Regions from separate parts of the Peribacillus sp. NPDC101481 genome, predicted to be linked through region 1. Evidence: predicted binding sites of a transcription regulator. Region 1 holds the regulator's gene; each other region holds the start of a gene.
What was found. Region 1 encodes Rex, which represses fermentation and respiration genes when NADH is low (regulators of the CRP and FNR family bind a similar motif). Its sites were predicted from a motif close to TTGTGAAATATTTCACAA; they were not measured.
Positions count from the first base shown of each region.

Region 2: qoxA (cytochrome aa3 quinol oxidase subunit II) is a predicted target of Rex. The motif match lies at 2,678-2,695, and genes of this name have one in related genera.
Region 3: ACIROD_RS10995 (helical membrane plugin domain-containing protein) is a predicted target of Rex. The motif match lies at 2,850-2,867, and genes of this name have one in related genera.

Region 1 covers NZ_JBIWNJ010000006.1:4,472-10,089, reverse strand. The annotation lists gene groL (chaperonin GroEL) at 25-1,662, opposite strand; gene groES (co-chaperone GroES) at 1,722-2,006, opposite strand; gene ACIROD_RS24315 (CPBP family intramembrane glutamic endopeptidase) at 2,341-3,066, shown strand; gene ACIROD_RS24310 (YdiK family protein) at 3,063-3,275, shown strand; gene ACIROD_RS24305 (redox-sensing transcriptional repressor Rex) at 3,305-3,964, opposite strand; gene moaC (cyclic pyranopterin monophosphate synthase MoaC) at 3,993-4,505, opposite strand; gene ACIROD_RS24295 (ABC transporter ATP-binding protein) at 4,639-5,618, shown strand, end outside.
Region 2 covers NZ_JBIWNJ010000004.1:221,257-226,874, forward strand. The annotation lists gene qoxB (cytochrome aa3 quinol oxidase subunit I) at 1-1,555, opposite strand, end outside; gene qoxA (cytochrome aa3 quinol oxidase subunit II) at 1,629-2,558, opposite strand; gene ACIROD_RS22695 (hypothetical protein) at 3,605-3,919, opposite strand; gene ACIROD_RS22700 (S1C family serine protease) at 4,175-5,410, opposite strand; gene ACIROD_RS22705 (hypothetical protein) at 5,606-5,618, opposite strand, start outside.
Region 3 covers NZ_JBIWNJ010000002.1:201,557-207,174, forward strand. The annotation lists partial or broken gene ACIROD_RS10980 (CotH kinase family protein) at 1-500, opposite strand, end outside; gene ACIROD_RS10985 (hypothetical protein) at 611-949, opposite strand; gene ACIROD_RS10990 (NAD(P)/FAD-dependent oxidoreductase) at 1,148-2,329, opposite strand; gene ACIROD_RS10995 (helical membrane plugin domain-containing protein) at 2,369-2,800, opposite strand; gene ACIROD_RS11000 (hypothetical protein) at 3,122-3,292, shown strand; gene ACIROD_RS11005 (hypothetical protein) at 3,382-3,537, shown strand; gene ACIROD_RS11010 (DJ-1/PfpI family protein) at 3,725-4,309, opposite strand; gene ACIROD_RS11015 (Lrp/AsnC family transcriptional regulator) at 4,459-4,890, shown strand; gene ACIROD_RS11020 (STAS domain-containing protein) at 5,018-5,618, shown strand, end outside.

The sequences.
Region 1 (5,618 bases):
TATACCAAGGGTTCTAGGCGATGATTACATCATGCCGCCCATTCCGCCCATTCCGCCCATGTCAGGCATGCCCATGCCGCCAGCGCCAGCAGGTTCTGGTTTGTCAGCAACAACAGCTTCTGTTGTTAAGAACATAGCTGCTACAGAACCAGCGTTTTGTAGAGCTGAACGAGTTACTTTAGTAGGATCGACGATACCGGATTCGATCATGTTCACCCATTGTCCAGTAGCTGCGTTGAAGCCAGTGCCTACTGCTTCGCCTTTAAGGCGCTCTACGATTACAGAGCCTTCAAGTCCAGCATTGTGAGCGATTTGACGAACAGGCTCTTCGATGGCACGAAGAACGATTTTCACGCCTGTTGCTACGTCGCCTTCAGCTTGAATTTCAGCGATTTTATTGTATACGTTAAGAAGTGCTGTACCACCACCGGCTACGATACCTTCTTCAACAGCGGCACGAGTGGAGTTCAATGCATCTTCAATACGAAGTTTACGTTCTTTTAATTCTGTTTCAGTAGCTGCACCGACTTTAATTACCGCTACGCCACCAGCTAATTTAGCAAGGCGTTCTTGTAATTTTTCACGGTCGAATTCAGAAGTTGTTTCTTCTAATTGAACACGGATTTGGTTTACACGAGCTTGAATTTGAGCTGTATCTCCAGCTCCTTCAACGATCGTTGTATTTTCTTTTGTAACAACCACTTTAGACGCACGGCCTAATGAATCGATTGTTGCAGATTTAAGGTCAAGACCGATTTCTTCAGTGATTACTTCGCCGCCTGTAAGAGCTGCGATGTCTTCAAGCATTGCTTTACGACGGTCACCGAATCCAGGAGCTTTAACCGCAACAGCGTTGAATGTTCCACGAAGTTTGTTCACAACAAGAGTTGCAAGCGCTTCGCCTTCTACATCTTCAGCAATCAATAATAGCGGTTTACCTTGTTGTACAACTTGCTCAAGTACAGGAAGGATTTCTTGGATATTCGTGATTTTTTTATCTGTGATCAAGATATATGGATTTTCTAGTACAGCTTCCATTTTATCTGAATCAGTAACCATGTATGGAGATGCATATCCGCGATCGAACTGCATACCTTCTACTACGTCCAATTCAGTTGTGAAACCTTTAGACTCTTCGATTGTGATGACGCCGTCGTTACCAACGCGCTCCATTGCTTCCGCAATCAGTTGGCCGACTTCTTCATCAGCTGAAGAGATGGCAGCAACTTGTGCAATAGATTCTTTGTTTTCAACAGGTTGGGAAATGGCTTTCAATTCTGCGATTGCAGTATTGACCGCTTTCTCGATTCCCTTACGGATACCCATTGGGTTAGCACCAGCTGTTACGTTTTTAAGACCTTCGCGGATCATCGCTTGTGCAAGAACCGTTGCAGTCGTTGTACCGTCACCAGCTACGTCGTTTGTTTTGCTTGCTACTTCAGCAACCAATTTCGCACCCATGTTTTCGAATGCATCTTCCAATTCGATTTCTTTAGCGATCGTCACACCGTCATTAGTGATAAGCGGTGAACCGAATTTTTTCTCAAGAACCACGTTACGACCTTTTGGTCCAAGCGTTACTTTAACTGCATCTGCAAGTGCGTCCACACCACGAAGCATGGAGCGGCGAGCTTCTTCACTAAATTTAATTTCTTTAGCCATTTATAAGTACCTCCCTAAAATTTTAAGAAAATTTTCGTTCAGTTAAGTATGATGTATAATTAGCCGATAACAGCTAGAATGTCGCTTTCACGTAAAATTAAGTATTCAGTGTTTTCGTATTTAACTTCAGTACCTGCATATTTTGAGAAGATAATTAGATCGCCTTGGGCAACCTCTAAAGCAACACGTTCGCCATTTTCAAGGACACGGCCAGTACCAACTGCTACTACCTTACCTTCTTGTGGCTTTTCTTTAGCAGTATCAGGAAGAACAATACCGCTTGCAGTTTTTTCTTCAGTTTGAACTAGTTCAATAATAACGCGATCACCTAATGGTTTTAACAAGTGAAACAACCTCCTCATATTCTCTTGGTAATTTGTTACATGATTATTAGCACTCTTCATCATCGAGTGCTAACACATTTATAATATTAAATAAACCGAGCCTTTTTTGCAAGTATCTTATTGAAAATTTTTTATTAATTTCTGATAAATTACGGGTAAACTACTTTAGCATAATGATTTCCTTAACAAAGTTATTTAAATGTTTCGTTAGGGGTACCTTTAAGTGGTGTTCTGCCTCAATTTTTGATACCATTTTGGAGTATGCGTTTATAGCTTGTCCCCATATCAGGAACGTTCCGAGCGGAATGGGTGACTATAAAAGGAGTTTTCATTTTTGAAAAAAGAATATTGGTTCGTCATCATCACTTATATTGCCATGCAATTATCCAGTATTGTTGGGGTACCCATTTTCATGCTGATCGGGTCTTATACCGGAATGCCGGCTGATGAACTCCAAGTGAAATCTGCAGCATACTGGATAGTTTTCAGTTTTCTCACTGCTTTATTCTTGATTCTTTTTTTAATGAGAAAAGATATGAGGGAAAAGTTGGACACGCGAAATCAAACTTCCGTTTCCATGTCCATATTATGGGCAATTGCAGGAGTGTTCATGGCTCTTTTTGCGCAAAGCATTGCCGGCAGCATTGAACAAATGCTTGGGGTGGAGTCTGAATCTGAAAATACGCAGCAACTCATTTCACTCATTTACAAAGTCCCCGCGGTCATTTTCGTCACTTCAGTAATTGGACCTATATTGGAAGAATTAATTTTCCGGAAAATCATTTTCGGATCACTTCATAAACGCTTTAACTTCTTTATTTCAGCTTTAATCAGCTCAGTTATTTTCGGCTTGGCGCATGGTGAATTTGAACATCTTCTTTTATATACGGCAATGGGCTTCACTTTTGCTTTCCTTTATGCAAAAACAGGCCGCATTCTCGTATCAATGAGCGCTCATATTGCGATGAATACGCTTGTTATCATCCTTCAAGTGGTATATCGGGAGGATATAGAGAAGATGATGGATACTGCACAGGCCTTCATCGGAGGTTTATTATGAAACGTCAATCACCCTTATTCATGGGCATCATCTATGCAGGCTTAGGAGCTCTTTTTACCGCTATCGCGATTCAAACCGTCAATTCTTCTGGATGGGGACTCTTCGCCTACATACTTGTCCTCATTGCGACTCTTGACTTTGGATCGGGCTTACGCATGATCATGCTGCACTTTAAGATTAAAGCCGCACAAAAAAATAAGAAAAAATAAAAAAACGCTGCAAAGATGCAGCGTTTTTTTCATTCCTCCAAGGCGGCTTCTTCCACTACCGGATAATGTTTCAGGAAGTAGATGAGCGACTGAAGCTCCACGGCCAGGTCAATATGGTGAACCCTTATGGATGGAGGCACGGTCAGCCTTGCAGGTGTAAAATTCAATATTCCTTTTATATCAGCTTTGACTAGACGATCGGTTATCGTCTGGGCTACCTGTGCAGGCACTGTCAATATAGCTGCAGTGATATTATTTTCCTGCAATAACGTATCGATTTGATCCATATGATAGATGGGCACATCAGCTATCCGCTTGCCGACTTTTTCTTCAGAAACTTCGAAAGCCATTTCAATTTTTGTATTATTATTTTTCATGAAATTGTAATTTAAAAAAGCGGTTCCTAAATTTCCTACCCCTATTAAAGCGACTTTGGTCAATTCATCTTGATCTAGTGTTTTTCTAAAGAAGGATAATAAATAATTGACATTGTAGCCGTAGCCTTTTTTCCCAAGCGCGCCAAAGTAGGAAAAATCACGGCGTATGGTGGCAGAATCCACTTTTACAGCTTCGCTTAGCTCTGCCGAGGAAACTCTTTGCTTGCCTGAGGAATGTAAGTTCTTTAAAAATCGATAATACAATGGTAACCTTTTGGCTGTTGCCTGCGGTATCTTTGGGTCATGGTTCATTGTTCTTCCCCGCCTTCACACATGCTTTTCAACTTAATTCTCTATCTGTTTGTTTTACTTGTCTTTTATAATCGTTACTGGAAACTCCGCCTGTTTTCTCCACTAAGAATGTAGGCCCGATCACCATTCCCTTGTCAATGGCCTTACACATGTCATAAACGGTCAAGGCAGTCACGGATGCAGCTGTTAACGCTTCCATTTCCACACCTGTACTCCCTTTTGTCTTAGCTTCCGTTTCAATCCTAAGTCTGTATCCTTGTTCCTCTTTTTCCCACTCAAAGGCTATATTGACCCCTTGCAGTGCAATGGGATGGCACATCGGAATGATATTGGATGTATTTTTGCTGGCCATTATTCCTGCAACCTGTGCAACAGCCAGTACATCACCTTTTTTCATTTTCTGGTTCGTGACCAATTCATATATTTCATCATTCAATAAAATGCTCGATTGAGCTACTGCCGTCCGGGTTGTTTCAGGCTTAGCACTCACATCGACCATTTTGGCCCTGCCCTGTTCATTAAAATGCGTTAAGTCTCCCATTTAAGTAACCCCTCCTAAATCATACACTATTATTCCACTTTATGTAACAGCTTTTGTTTTACCATGGAACCAAGCTGTTGCCGATAATAACTAAAATACGTTACACTATCTATAATCAATTGAGGTGAAATCTATGATTTTATTACAAATCAATCAACTATCGAAATATTATGGAGCTGAACTTATTTTATCAAATATGAAGCTCGAAGTTCAAAATAAAGATCGAATTGCACTTGTCGGCCGTAATGGCGCCGGAAAATCGACTCTGCTAAAAATCATAGCCGGGAAGATTTCCCATGATGGCGGTGAAATTATCAAACCAAAAGGCGTCACAATCGGCTATATGGCCCAGGATACGGGATTGGAATCCGAACTGACCATTTGGGATGAGATGCTGACGGTATTCACGGACCTTATAGAGCAGGAAAAGGAACTGCGTCGCCTTGAGGCGGATATGGCCAGACCCGAAATCTTTGAAAACGAAACGATTTACCAAAAAGTGCTGAATGAATACGACACTTTGATGGTCGCATTCAAAGAGAAGGGCGGTTATCAATATGAAGCGGATATCCGTTCCGTATTGCATGGGCTTCAGTTTGCTGACTTTGACTATTCTACCCCAATTTCCACATTAAGCGGCGGGCAAAAAACAAGGCTTGCATTAGGAAAGCTGCTTTTAAGGAAACCGGATATATTGATTCTGGATGAGCCGACGAACCATTTGGATATTGAAACCCTATCTTGGCTTGAACAATATTTACAAGGGTACCAGGGAGCTGTGCTCATTGTTTCCCATGACCGCTATTTTTTAGATAAAGTAGTGAACCTGGTATATGAGATTTCCCGGAATAACATGAAAAAATACTATGGTAATTATAGTTCTTACCTAGAGGGAAAAGCGGAAGATTATGAGCGGGACATGAAACTGTTCGAGAAGCAGCAAGGGGAAATCGAAAAGCTTCGCGACTTTGTCCAACGTAATATCACAAGGGCTTCGACCACGAAAAGAGCACAAAGCAGACGCAAGCAGCTCGAAAAGATGGATGTTTTGGACAAGCCGCAAGGGGATGAAAAATCCGCGAATTTTTCTTTCCAGATTGAAAGGCAAAGCGG
Region 2 (5,618 bases), on a different contig from region 1:
AACGAGTGCTCCAATAGATATTGTACACAATAAGTGCAAAACCTATTGCCAAGCCAATCGCTCCAACGAAAGAGAGCATATTCAATGGACCATACCCTGTTGATTCAGAGTACGTATACATACGACGTGCCTGCCCATCTAAACCAGTGATGAACATCGGGAAGAATGTAACATTAAAGCCGATTGTAATGAACCAGAACGACCATTTCCCAATTTTTTCGCTCAACATGAAACCGAACATTTTTGGCCACCAGTACGTGAAACCAGCAAGTACGGCAAATACAGTACCAGGGATTAAAACGTAGTGGAAGTGAGCTACTAAGAACATTGTATTATGGTATTGGTAGTCAGCACTTGCCATTGCAAGCATGACCCCTGTTACCCCACCGAGCGTGAAAATCGGAATGAAAGCTAAAGAGTAAAGCATCGGAACGGTAAAAACGATTTTACCTTTCCAAAGTGTGAACAACCAGTTGAAAATCTTAACACCGGTCGGGACGGCAATTGCCATCGTTGTAATCGAGAAGATACCATTAACCATTGCACCGTGACCCATTGTATAGAAATGGTGAGCCCATACAATGAAAGATAGAGTAGAAATAGCTACCATGGAGATAACCATCGAATTATACCCGTACAGGTTACGACGTGCAAATGTCGAAATGATTTCACTGTATATACCGAAAGCCGGAAGAATTACTATATAAACTTCAGGATGTCCCCAAACCCAGAACAAGTTCGCCCAAAGCATATCGCTACCGCCATTGGCCATCGTAAAGAATTGAGTTCCGAATAGACGATCCATTGTCATCAACGCAAGTGCCACTGTCAATACAGGGAAAGCGAAAACGATAATGAAGTTTGTGATCAAGATAGACCATGTGAACATTGGCATTTTCATTAAATTCATGCCAGGTGCTCTCATTTTCAAGATTGTTACGATAAAGTTGATACCAGTCAGTAATGTACCGATACCAGCTATTTGAATTGCAATCGCGTAATAGTTCGAACCTACTGATTCACTGAAATCATTACTTGCCAGCGGGAAGTAAGATGTCCAACCTGCATCAGGAGAACCACCGACTACGAAAGAGATGTTAAATAGCATTGCCCCCATGAAGAATAACCAGAAGCTTACTGCGTTCAGACGTGGGAATGCTACGTCACGCGCTCCAATTTGCAATGGTGTGACAATGTTCATTAACCCAATGATAAATGGCATAGCCATGAACAGGATCATGACGACCCCGTGTGTTGTAAATACCTCATTATAATGCTGCCCATCCAAAAGACCGTTATCTGGAATAGCCGTTTGAGCACGCATCATAAGAGCATCCACGCCACCACGGAAGAGCATAAGAAGTGCTGCCAAGATGTACATGATACCAATACGTTTATGGTCAACCGTTGTTAACCACTCACGCCATAAGTAACCCCATTTTTTAAAATAGGTAATTCCGGCAACAACCGCAATCATGGTTAAACCAATGGCAACCATGGATGCATAAATCGCAGGACTTGGATGAGGTACGGCAAATCGATCAAAGTAATCCATACTTTTGTGACTCCTTTCAGGAAAATATTCCTTATCTTGTAAACCTAGTTGTTTTATCGAACGAAATTAATTCTTAGTGATCATGATTCATGTTGCTGTGTTCTGAATGTTCATCGTGTGAATCCTTGGAATCATTTTCTTCCGTATCAGAAGATCCGTGGTCATGACCAGCATTTTCCCCTTCAGGAGCTGGAGAAAACTCTAAGTGAGTTCCAGTGTAAGTGGATTGTCCCACATGACCAGGTTTTAATAATTCATTGAATTTTTTCTCAGTAATCGGTTTAGCAGTAGCTTTAATTTCATCTACCCACTTATCGTATTCCTCTGCGGATAGTACATTAACGTTGAAAGTTTGCTGAGCAAAACCTGAACCACTGAAGTTTGAATTTCGACCCATATACTCTCCTGGTACATCAGCTGCTAAGTGCAACGTATTAACCATGTCCGACATCGCGTATTTTTGTCCTCCAAGTTGCGGAATCCAGAAACTTGAGATTGGACCGAATGAGTAAAGTTTAAATTCAATTGGTCGGTTAGTAGGTAAAAACAGATAGTTGACTGTTTCGATATCTTCTTCCGGATAACTAAAATGCCACTTCCAGTTTGAAGATGAAGCGTAAATAATTAAAGGTTCTTGATCACCGTATCCTTTAGGTGTTGCCTCAACTTCATTTGTTGTTTTAACAGTAACAACGGATAGGAAAGCGACGATTAGAATTGGGATCGCAACCCAAATTATTTCAAGAACCTTACTTCCTTCAATATGAGGCGGTTCATAATCATCACGTTGTTTGGAAGCACGATATTTCATTATCATGAAGATATACAGTACCATAACGACAAGGACGACAAAGGCCATTGTCCATATCGAAATCATAATAACATCTGCTTGTGTTGCAGCTACTGGCCCTTTAGGGTCCAAGACCATTAATGGGTTATCGCAACCGGTTAGCACAGTGGCAATAGTAAAAAGTATAGTTAATAGAGCCCATTTTATTTTCATAGTACTACCCCTTTCTTACATAATAAAATTCCAATTGGTAATTATTCGGACAAAGTGTTACCATGTTCACAAACCCCGACATACCAATATTAATCCCAAGTCTAAAAAAAGACAATACAAAGTGACATCTGTCACATAAAGTTCATTAAAGAGCAGTAAGAAGATGGTAAATGAACTGAAATGTTCGAAAATCTTCAGCAAATGAAATATAATAAATGTTTCATATCTTGCCTTTGAAAATTCACTTATCAGTGCAGGATTACAAATAGTACCGATCCTCTTTCCATTTAATATTACTTTAATATAATGAAATAAAAATTTCACATTATAGTCACCGTGTATATTGCCTCAAAACTCTTAAAGATTATGAATTATATTACCTATCTTGTCAATTAGGTATTTATCGTTAGATACCATGATTTAAACCGGATTTTTTTCACTCGGCCAAGGAGGTTGGTAAATGGTAGACACATGGGACACGATGTTGTCTCCATGCTTCAATACCCTTATGAACCAACACAGGTCAATATTATATATATATAAGGAAACAACGAGTTGAAATGAAATTGGGTTCTTTTTGCAATCCTTATGCCCTGTCAGTATTTTTAAACAGCCGTGTAGCAAAAGCGTAGTAAGTAATTCAGGTTTGCTATCAAATCTGCCTTTAGCAAAACCACTGCTCAATAACCCCATATTGATACCTATATCCCTTTCCCTTTTGAATTTTCATTTAAAAGTACATAAAAAAAAACCACAAAAAAAGGACTTCTTAAAAGTGTCCTTTTCTCGTAGATATTGTTTAAAATGTAATTGAGACTTCCTGGCGTGCAGGCAGTTGGTTTGGATGTACAAGCACATCGTGTGTTTGGCAATGACGAGTGGCAGTATATTGAATTAAAATGTAACAAATCGATAATTCGATTCTGATAATATGAAATGAAAGCGCATTCATTAATTGTGATCAAGTTGACTCAAATTCTGCAAGTTAGGTAAAAGAACAACTAGTTTTGTTTAGAAAAACAGTATATTGCGCTATATTCCTCGCTTTAGTTACTGAATTCTGTACTTCTGTTTGTTGGAGCTTTAGCCTTTGTTTTCATTTTTATGATTTTAGTCGTTTCCGGTTCAATTCTTTCGCCTTTACGTGTATTCATTACCATTTCCTCTGTCAGGACAAAAAATATACCAACTAGAAAAATGGCAGCTGCGCTTAATGTGATGGCGATTCCAACAGCGGTGAATATATAATCCTTATTGTAATCGCTTACAAAGAAACTTAAAGCAAAAATAATAATTCCGATTACACAACCTGTGCCCGATACCCATTTCACTGCATCTAACATCTTCTGATTAGCTTCCATAATTTCATCCCCTTTCTTTCTATTTTATGACATTTCACAAATTTGTCAAATCTTTTCTATTTTTTAACATATTCACGATGAAAACCTTGACAAATAGAAGGCGCCACCATTCACTTTTAGGTATTCAAGACTATATGAGCAAACTTCAAAACAGTGCAAATACACTATCTATTTTTCCGATATTAGCCCACTGTATACTATTAAAAAAACTCCAATAAAAGACCCCTGTTGAATAATCAGGGGCCTTACCTCATTCTATGGTTTTTGCAAGGTGATCGTTACCGTTTTCTCTTTAGTGCCTCGATATACTTTAATCTTTACTTTATCTCCGATTTTCTTATCTGTATATAAGTACTTCCTTAATGCAGCGGCAGTATTTATTTTCGTTCCATCAATCTCAACGATGATATCCTGTTGCTTAAGCCCTCCATTCGCCGCAGCCGATCCCGCCTCTATACTCGTCACCATTACGCCGGACTTTACGGCTTCTGGAACATTTTGAATGTAATATTGCGGCAGTTCTTCCATACTGGCCAAGCTGACTCCTAAATATGGGCGCGTGATTTTTCCATTTTCAATCAGCTCCGTAACAATCGGAATCACATCATTACTTGGTATGGCAAACCCTAAGCCTTCCACACCGTTTTCGGAAATCTTCAAACTGTTTATGCCGATCACTTCCCCAGCGGTGTTGATCAATGCACCCCCGCTATTGCCGGGATTGATCGCTGCATCTGTTTGAAGGACATCAAGTTCCCACTCCCCGTCCGAGGTATCGACTGAAATGGAGCGTCCGGTCGCACTGACGATCCCTTGTGTAACCGATCGTGAAAAATCAAGTCCAAGTGGGTTGCCAATTGCCAATACTTCTTCTCCTGGACGCATGCTATCGGAATTCCCGAATTTAATTCCCTCAGGTGCTTTCGAGGCATCAATTGTCAAAACCGCTAAATCAGTCAAAGCATCAGCCCCGACAACCGTCGCCGTTGCCTTTTGTCCATCATACAATGAAATTTCGACTTCCTTAGCGCCTTCAATAACATGATTGTTCGTGATGATATAGGCTTTCCCATCAGCTTTTTTATAGATGACCCCTGAGCCGGTGCCGCTTTCAACCGTTTCGCTCTCCGTGCTTTGCTGCTGGTACGGGTACTGGTTTTGCATCTCCTGTAAATTCACGACCCCGACTATCGATTTGGATGCTGATTCGACCATCTCTGCCCTATCATTTGAATCCGTACTTGTCGATAACTTTTCCGCCGTGACACTCTTATCCTTTTCAACACTTTCCGTTTGCTGTACACCTGCCGTTTTGGTTGACTCATTCACTGGACTATTCCCTTGACCTATAAAGTCCCCGCCAAATAGAAATACAGACGATGTAACCATAGCAGCAACCGTTCCGGAAACAAGGCTAGTTAGCCAAAGAGACTTACCCTTTTTCCGTTCTGCCTTTACTCTGACTTGCTCATCACCATTATAATTTTCCATCTTTATCCCTCCTATGATTGTCCTTTATCCTTTACTTGACTCAATCATAAACAGGAAATATTAAAAAATTCTTAAGAAATAACGAATAGGGCGACATTTTACAAAAATTATAAAATTTTATCGAATCCTGTATCTTGCCGCCTGCAAAATAAAAAGGCCTCAACAGGGGCCTTCAATTCGACCATACAGTTATCCTTACAAGACTTCA
Region 3 (5,618 bases), on a different contig from region 1:
GATACAAGGGAATCTTTCGGTTTCCCATCCCTTTCCAATGAAAAGTTGGCATGATTGTTGACTGCATAATAAATGGGACCGGTAGGAAGTCCTCTTTTTTCCAAAAAGAATTCATCAACGGACTCCAGTTGTAAATATACCCCTTTACACGAGCCGTTACGATATAAGTCAATATGCTGACTATGGGGGGAAAGAACTCCAAGGTCTTGGAAGTAATCGAGTGAGAGTTTATTGCGAATGAGGGAAGGATCTTTGTATTCGGCATTGAGATGGATTTTGTGGGCACCAAAGAATTTTTCTGGCTTGATGAAATCAATCCAATAGGATCTTTTCCTGAATTTTCGGGTATAAGAGCCCCGATAGGCAATATCGATATCATAAATGTCGTTTTCCACTTTCAAATAGGCGGGAATGGGGTCATTACTCCATACGTCCGCACGTAAATCTTCTAGATCTTCTTCTTCAATCATTAAGAAATAAGATGGAATATGATAAGGCATACACTCACCTTCCTTTCTTGAAGATGTATTATGGTCAAGCGCAAACATGTAATGTATGAAAAAATTCAACTTAATCAACCAGAGATTGATCAAGTTGAAGCTTTTTAGATTTAACTATCTTCTTCTTTTTTTCTTTCCACTTCCAGTGGATGTACTAGATGTAGATGAGCTGCAAGTAGATGAGCTGCCAGTAGATGTGCTGCCAGTAGATGTGCTGCAAGTAGATGTGCTGCCAGTGGATGTGCTGCAAGTAGATGTGCTGCCAGTGGATGTGCAGCCAGTGGACTTGCTGCCAGTGGACTTGCTGCCAGTGGACTTGCTGCCAGTAGATGAGCTACAGCTGCTGCTGCTACAGCTGCTGCTGCTGCTACTGCTACTGCCAGATGAACCGCCTTTTCCTTTTTTTCCTTTCGGCATAAAGACCCCTCCTTTAATAAGGTTAATTTCATGATATGCAGTATGGTACAAACTTGAACACTGGTTAACGACAAAAGGGCTAATAAAAATGGCGGAGATTAAAATAGTAATGTAGAGTTATGGCGGGTCACTTCAATTAGAGTGTCTGCCTTTTCTGAAATGAAAAATGCCCCTTACTCCCAAATGGGAATAAAGGGCATGTACCGTGAACTTGTCACGGCGATCATGAATTAATAAGCCAAGCTGAATAGGGCTTTGATGTGTGATAGATAGCGAACATTACTTGCTTCTTTCATCAATGTAGCCGGAAGTCCTTTAAGGGACGTGTTATTGGCCCCAACCGTTGCCACCGCATCCTTACGGCCAAGGCTCGCAAGCGTACCTGAGTTTACAGGCGAAAATGCTTCAAGTTTCTTGCCTTCAAAGGCTGCAAATAGGTTGTAACCAACAAGCTCACCCATTTGCCAAGCATTTTGAGCAGTAGGAGCGTATGGCCGGCCGCCTTCTGGAGGGAAAGCCACGGCACTGTCGCCGACAACGAATACGTCTTTATGGGATTTGGATTGCAAATACTCATTAACGGTTGCTTTGCCGCGATCCACTTCAAGGCCTGATTCGCCTACGATAGGAAGAGCCGCAACTCCGCCTGTCCAAACAAGCGTATTGGCCGTTATCGTTTGTCCATCTTTCAATTCGATTTGATTGCCTTTAACACCCGTTACAGGCAGACCTGTCAAGAATTCAACGCCGCGTGCTTCCAAGCTTGTCATCGCACGTTCGATTAAGTGGTCAGGCAGGACCGGAAGGATTTTTGGACCTGCTTCCACAAGCTTGATTTTCAAGTCCTTGAAGTCCACTCCGAACTTTTTGGCGATTTTAGGGAAATGATCCACGATTTCACCGATTAATTCGACGCCCGTCAAGCCGCCGCCGCCGATCACGATGGTTGCGTCCGCTTCATTATTCGTTTGTGCATATTCGCGAATGCGATCTTCGATATGTTTGTAAATCTTGTTTGCATCATTTACGGATTTCAAGACCATGCTGTTTTCCTCAAGTCCCGGAATGCCGAAGAATCCTGTTTGGCTTCCCAAAGCAACAACTAGGGCATCATAAGATAAAGTGGAACCATTGGCAAGTTTCACTTCTTTGTTATCGACTGAGAAAGACTCCACTTTGGAAATGACAAGGTCGATATCTTTTCCTTTGAAAAGCTTTTCCAACGGAATGGAAACGGCTTGTTCGGAAATGGATCCGCCTGCAAGACGGTGCAATTCGGTGATGATTTGGTGCGTTGGAAATTGGTTCACCACTGTAACCTGCACTTCATCTCTTTTGTAATATTCACGTACGGATAAGGCAGTTAGCAATCCAGCGTAACCTGCACCTAAGATGACGATTTGTTTTGACATAGTTAATCCCCCGTCCTTACTGATTGAAAATTAATCAAATTATTTTTGGTTTTTACGTTCTGAAGAGACTTCAAGAAAAGCTTGGGCGAAACGGAAAAGCTTTTGTGCTTGCGGATCTTTCATCATTCTTAACAGACCAAAAAGACCGATCACATCAGTATTCGCTTCTGCACGATCCTTAGCTTCGATGGCATTAGCCGCAAGACCTTTCACTGAACCCACTACAGGTGTAGCGATCTCCGAAATGGCGCTGACCGTATCATTTTTCAAGACATCATCAGTCGCAACCGATTGAGCGAAATCATAAGACTTTGTTAAAATATTCACTAACTCAGTCAGTTTTGGTAACTGCTCAACTAAAGTGTTCAATGATTCCTGAACCTCAGGCTTTAATAATTGGTCCAGTACATCTAATTGTTTTTGGCGGGCATTAAGTTGTTCAGTTTGTGATTGGGTAATCGTTTCTGACATATCCAATTCTCCTTTGCAATAAGCATTTTGTTGAGGTAAATAGAAAAACTTGTAAAATATTACACAATGTGTGACCAGAAAAAATACTAACAAAAATGTAATAAATGCTATCCTATAGTATATCCCTTTAGTGGCTTGAAAACAGCTGATTTTTTAAAAAAGATTCATAAAATAATCTTTTCCTGCTTATTTTAAGTACAGATTCTAATGGTAGTTACCATTATTTACCTATAATGGACTTTAAGAGGGGGTCTAACATCGAAGCCTGTCATACATATTTCCATCTTGATTTGCCATCCTAAATGATGGAGGTGAAAAAATGTGACTGATTCAGAATCTAAACTTACAGAAGAGAATAATGATAAGAAGCTTCATAAACTGGTTGGCAGTATGGAATATACCAAAGCGCAACTATCGGAAGGTATGAATGGAATTTCTGAAGTTTACCTCAAAAACAGTGAGGAAGGCACATCGGTAACACCTGATAATTAATATTGTTGTGTAAGCATAGCGAAACAGTTATGCTTACTTAAAATATCAAAAACAACCGCAAACAATGGCTTGAGGAAAACATACAAAGCGTGGAAGATAAATTCGGCAAGGGAGAGCTGGATAGTCTCGATGTCATTCGCCAGTATGGTGTCATCATCGATTATGCAACGAATAAAGTCCTGCCAGAATCAACGAAACAGTTCCGTGAATCCATGAAAACCCGTTCGTTGGCATATTGGAAGTAACGTGAAAAAAATTAGGAACCTTAGACTGCAGACGAACTCGAAGAAAACGAGTTTGCCTGCAGTTTTTTCCCTTAAAAAAGATTTAGTTAGTTTCAGAAATTCGGCTCCCTTTCCGCCGACTGCCTGCGGAATGCGAGCGCCTGGATCGGAACCCAACATCCAAATTGTATAGGTTCCTAATACATTCTTAATGGAAACCCATCAATTCCTTCACATGTTCACAATTATCTCTTGAAGTGAGCATTTCCAAGAGCGTAAAGGCAACATCGAAAGCTGTGGATGGATTGTAGGATGTAATGATATTGTCCGTGACGACAATCGGTTCGTTTACGACAATCGCACCAAAATCTTTTAGCTGCCTTTGTCTCTTACTGGCTGGATGGTTGTATGTTGTGGCTTTTCTTCCATTCAATATCCCGCTTTTTCCTAGTGGGAGAGAACCTACACAAATGGTTGCTATGATTTTGTTCTTATTATGAAAATGCTTGATCACATCAAGAAACCTCTGATCATAGGCATCCTCATAGAAACCGGCTTCTTCAAAACCTCCTGGAATGGCCAAAGCATCGAAGTCATCCAGGTTCACTTGATCGAGGGTCAGTTCGGGCTGCACGATGAAATTCCATGTGCATTTCAATTGTTCGTGAAGTCCCACCGTAACCAGGTCTGTGGTGCCATCACCCTCTAATTTATTCCATCCCAATACATCTGTAAACACACTTGCTTCAACCGCTTCGAATCCATTGGATAGCAGCAGCAATACTTTTTTCATAGCAGTGTCCCCCTTGTTTATATTTGAATTAATTATATAAAAAGCAAATCCCCTAATACATACGATTAAATACGTAATCATTCCTTTTATATTTATTTTATAATGTATTTGAAAGGAATCGGTTTATAAAAAAAGTAGGGGTGATTGAATTGGATCGAACGGATAAAAAAATACTTTCCTTACTGGAGAATAATGGTCGCATGTCCATGAAAGAACTGGCACATGAAGTTTCCTTAACGGCTCCAGCAACGAAAGAACGTGTGAATAAATTAGAGGAAAGCGGAGTGATTAAAGGTTATAAAACAGAAATATCCCTTGAAAAACTTGATAGAAGCATAACGGCATTCATATTATTCGAAACGGATCGATGCAAAGACTTTTATCAATTCAGCTTGAACCATCCGGAAGTTCTGGAATGCCACCGGTTAGCCGGTCAATACAGTTATCTTATTAAAATAAGTACATTTTCCATGGAAACGCTGGAAGACTTCGTCGATGAAGCCATTAAATATGGGAAATCGTCCACCCATCTGATATTCTCTTCCGCATCGAAAAATGTTTTTTCAGGAGATGAGATCTAACCGGCTTTAACCCATTTACTTGCCAACTTTTTAATATATGACCAATTAGCAGGAAAAAACTCCACCAATATAGAAAGTAAATAGTAACAAAAATCACAGTTGGATGTTCAAAAAGGGAGTGGAGAGAGTGAGTTTTGTTTATGAGGAAGATAAAATAATGGAATTCCTTTTGCAAAATAAAAGTGAGTTTGAAGAATATCTTTTATCAGCAGCGGTCAATGTCAGGGATAAAATCGAAGAAATTTTACTGATTGGAAATGTCGACCTTTTGAATAATGCACATAAGCTCATTCGATATATAGTGGAACAGAATGAAACGGATATGATTGCCTTTGCCGAAAAAGAGGGAGTTACGTGGGCAACCCACTCCTTGACGCTTTCATTCAAGCTGGAATGGATTCAAGCCCTTCGCAGAACGCTTTGGACCTTTCTTTATAAGTTTGAACAAGATAAGAAAGCGTTTATTGAGGATTCCAAGGTCTTTTTTGAATTAGAGAAAAAAGTGAATGAGAGTGTTGATGTTTTTCTTAAATCCTTTTTCGTCAGTTACTCCGATTATAAAGACAAATTGATTCTCGCTCAGCAAAACTTGGTGGAAAATCTATCCGTCCCTATCATTCCCGTCACTTCCACCACCTGTGTCCTTCCTTTAATCGGGACAATTGATTATTCACGAATACAGATAATCGAAGAAAAAGTATTGATGGAGATAGGTAAACTGCGGATAC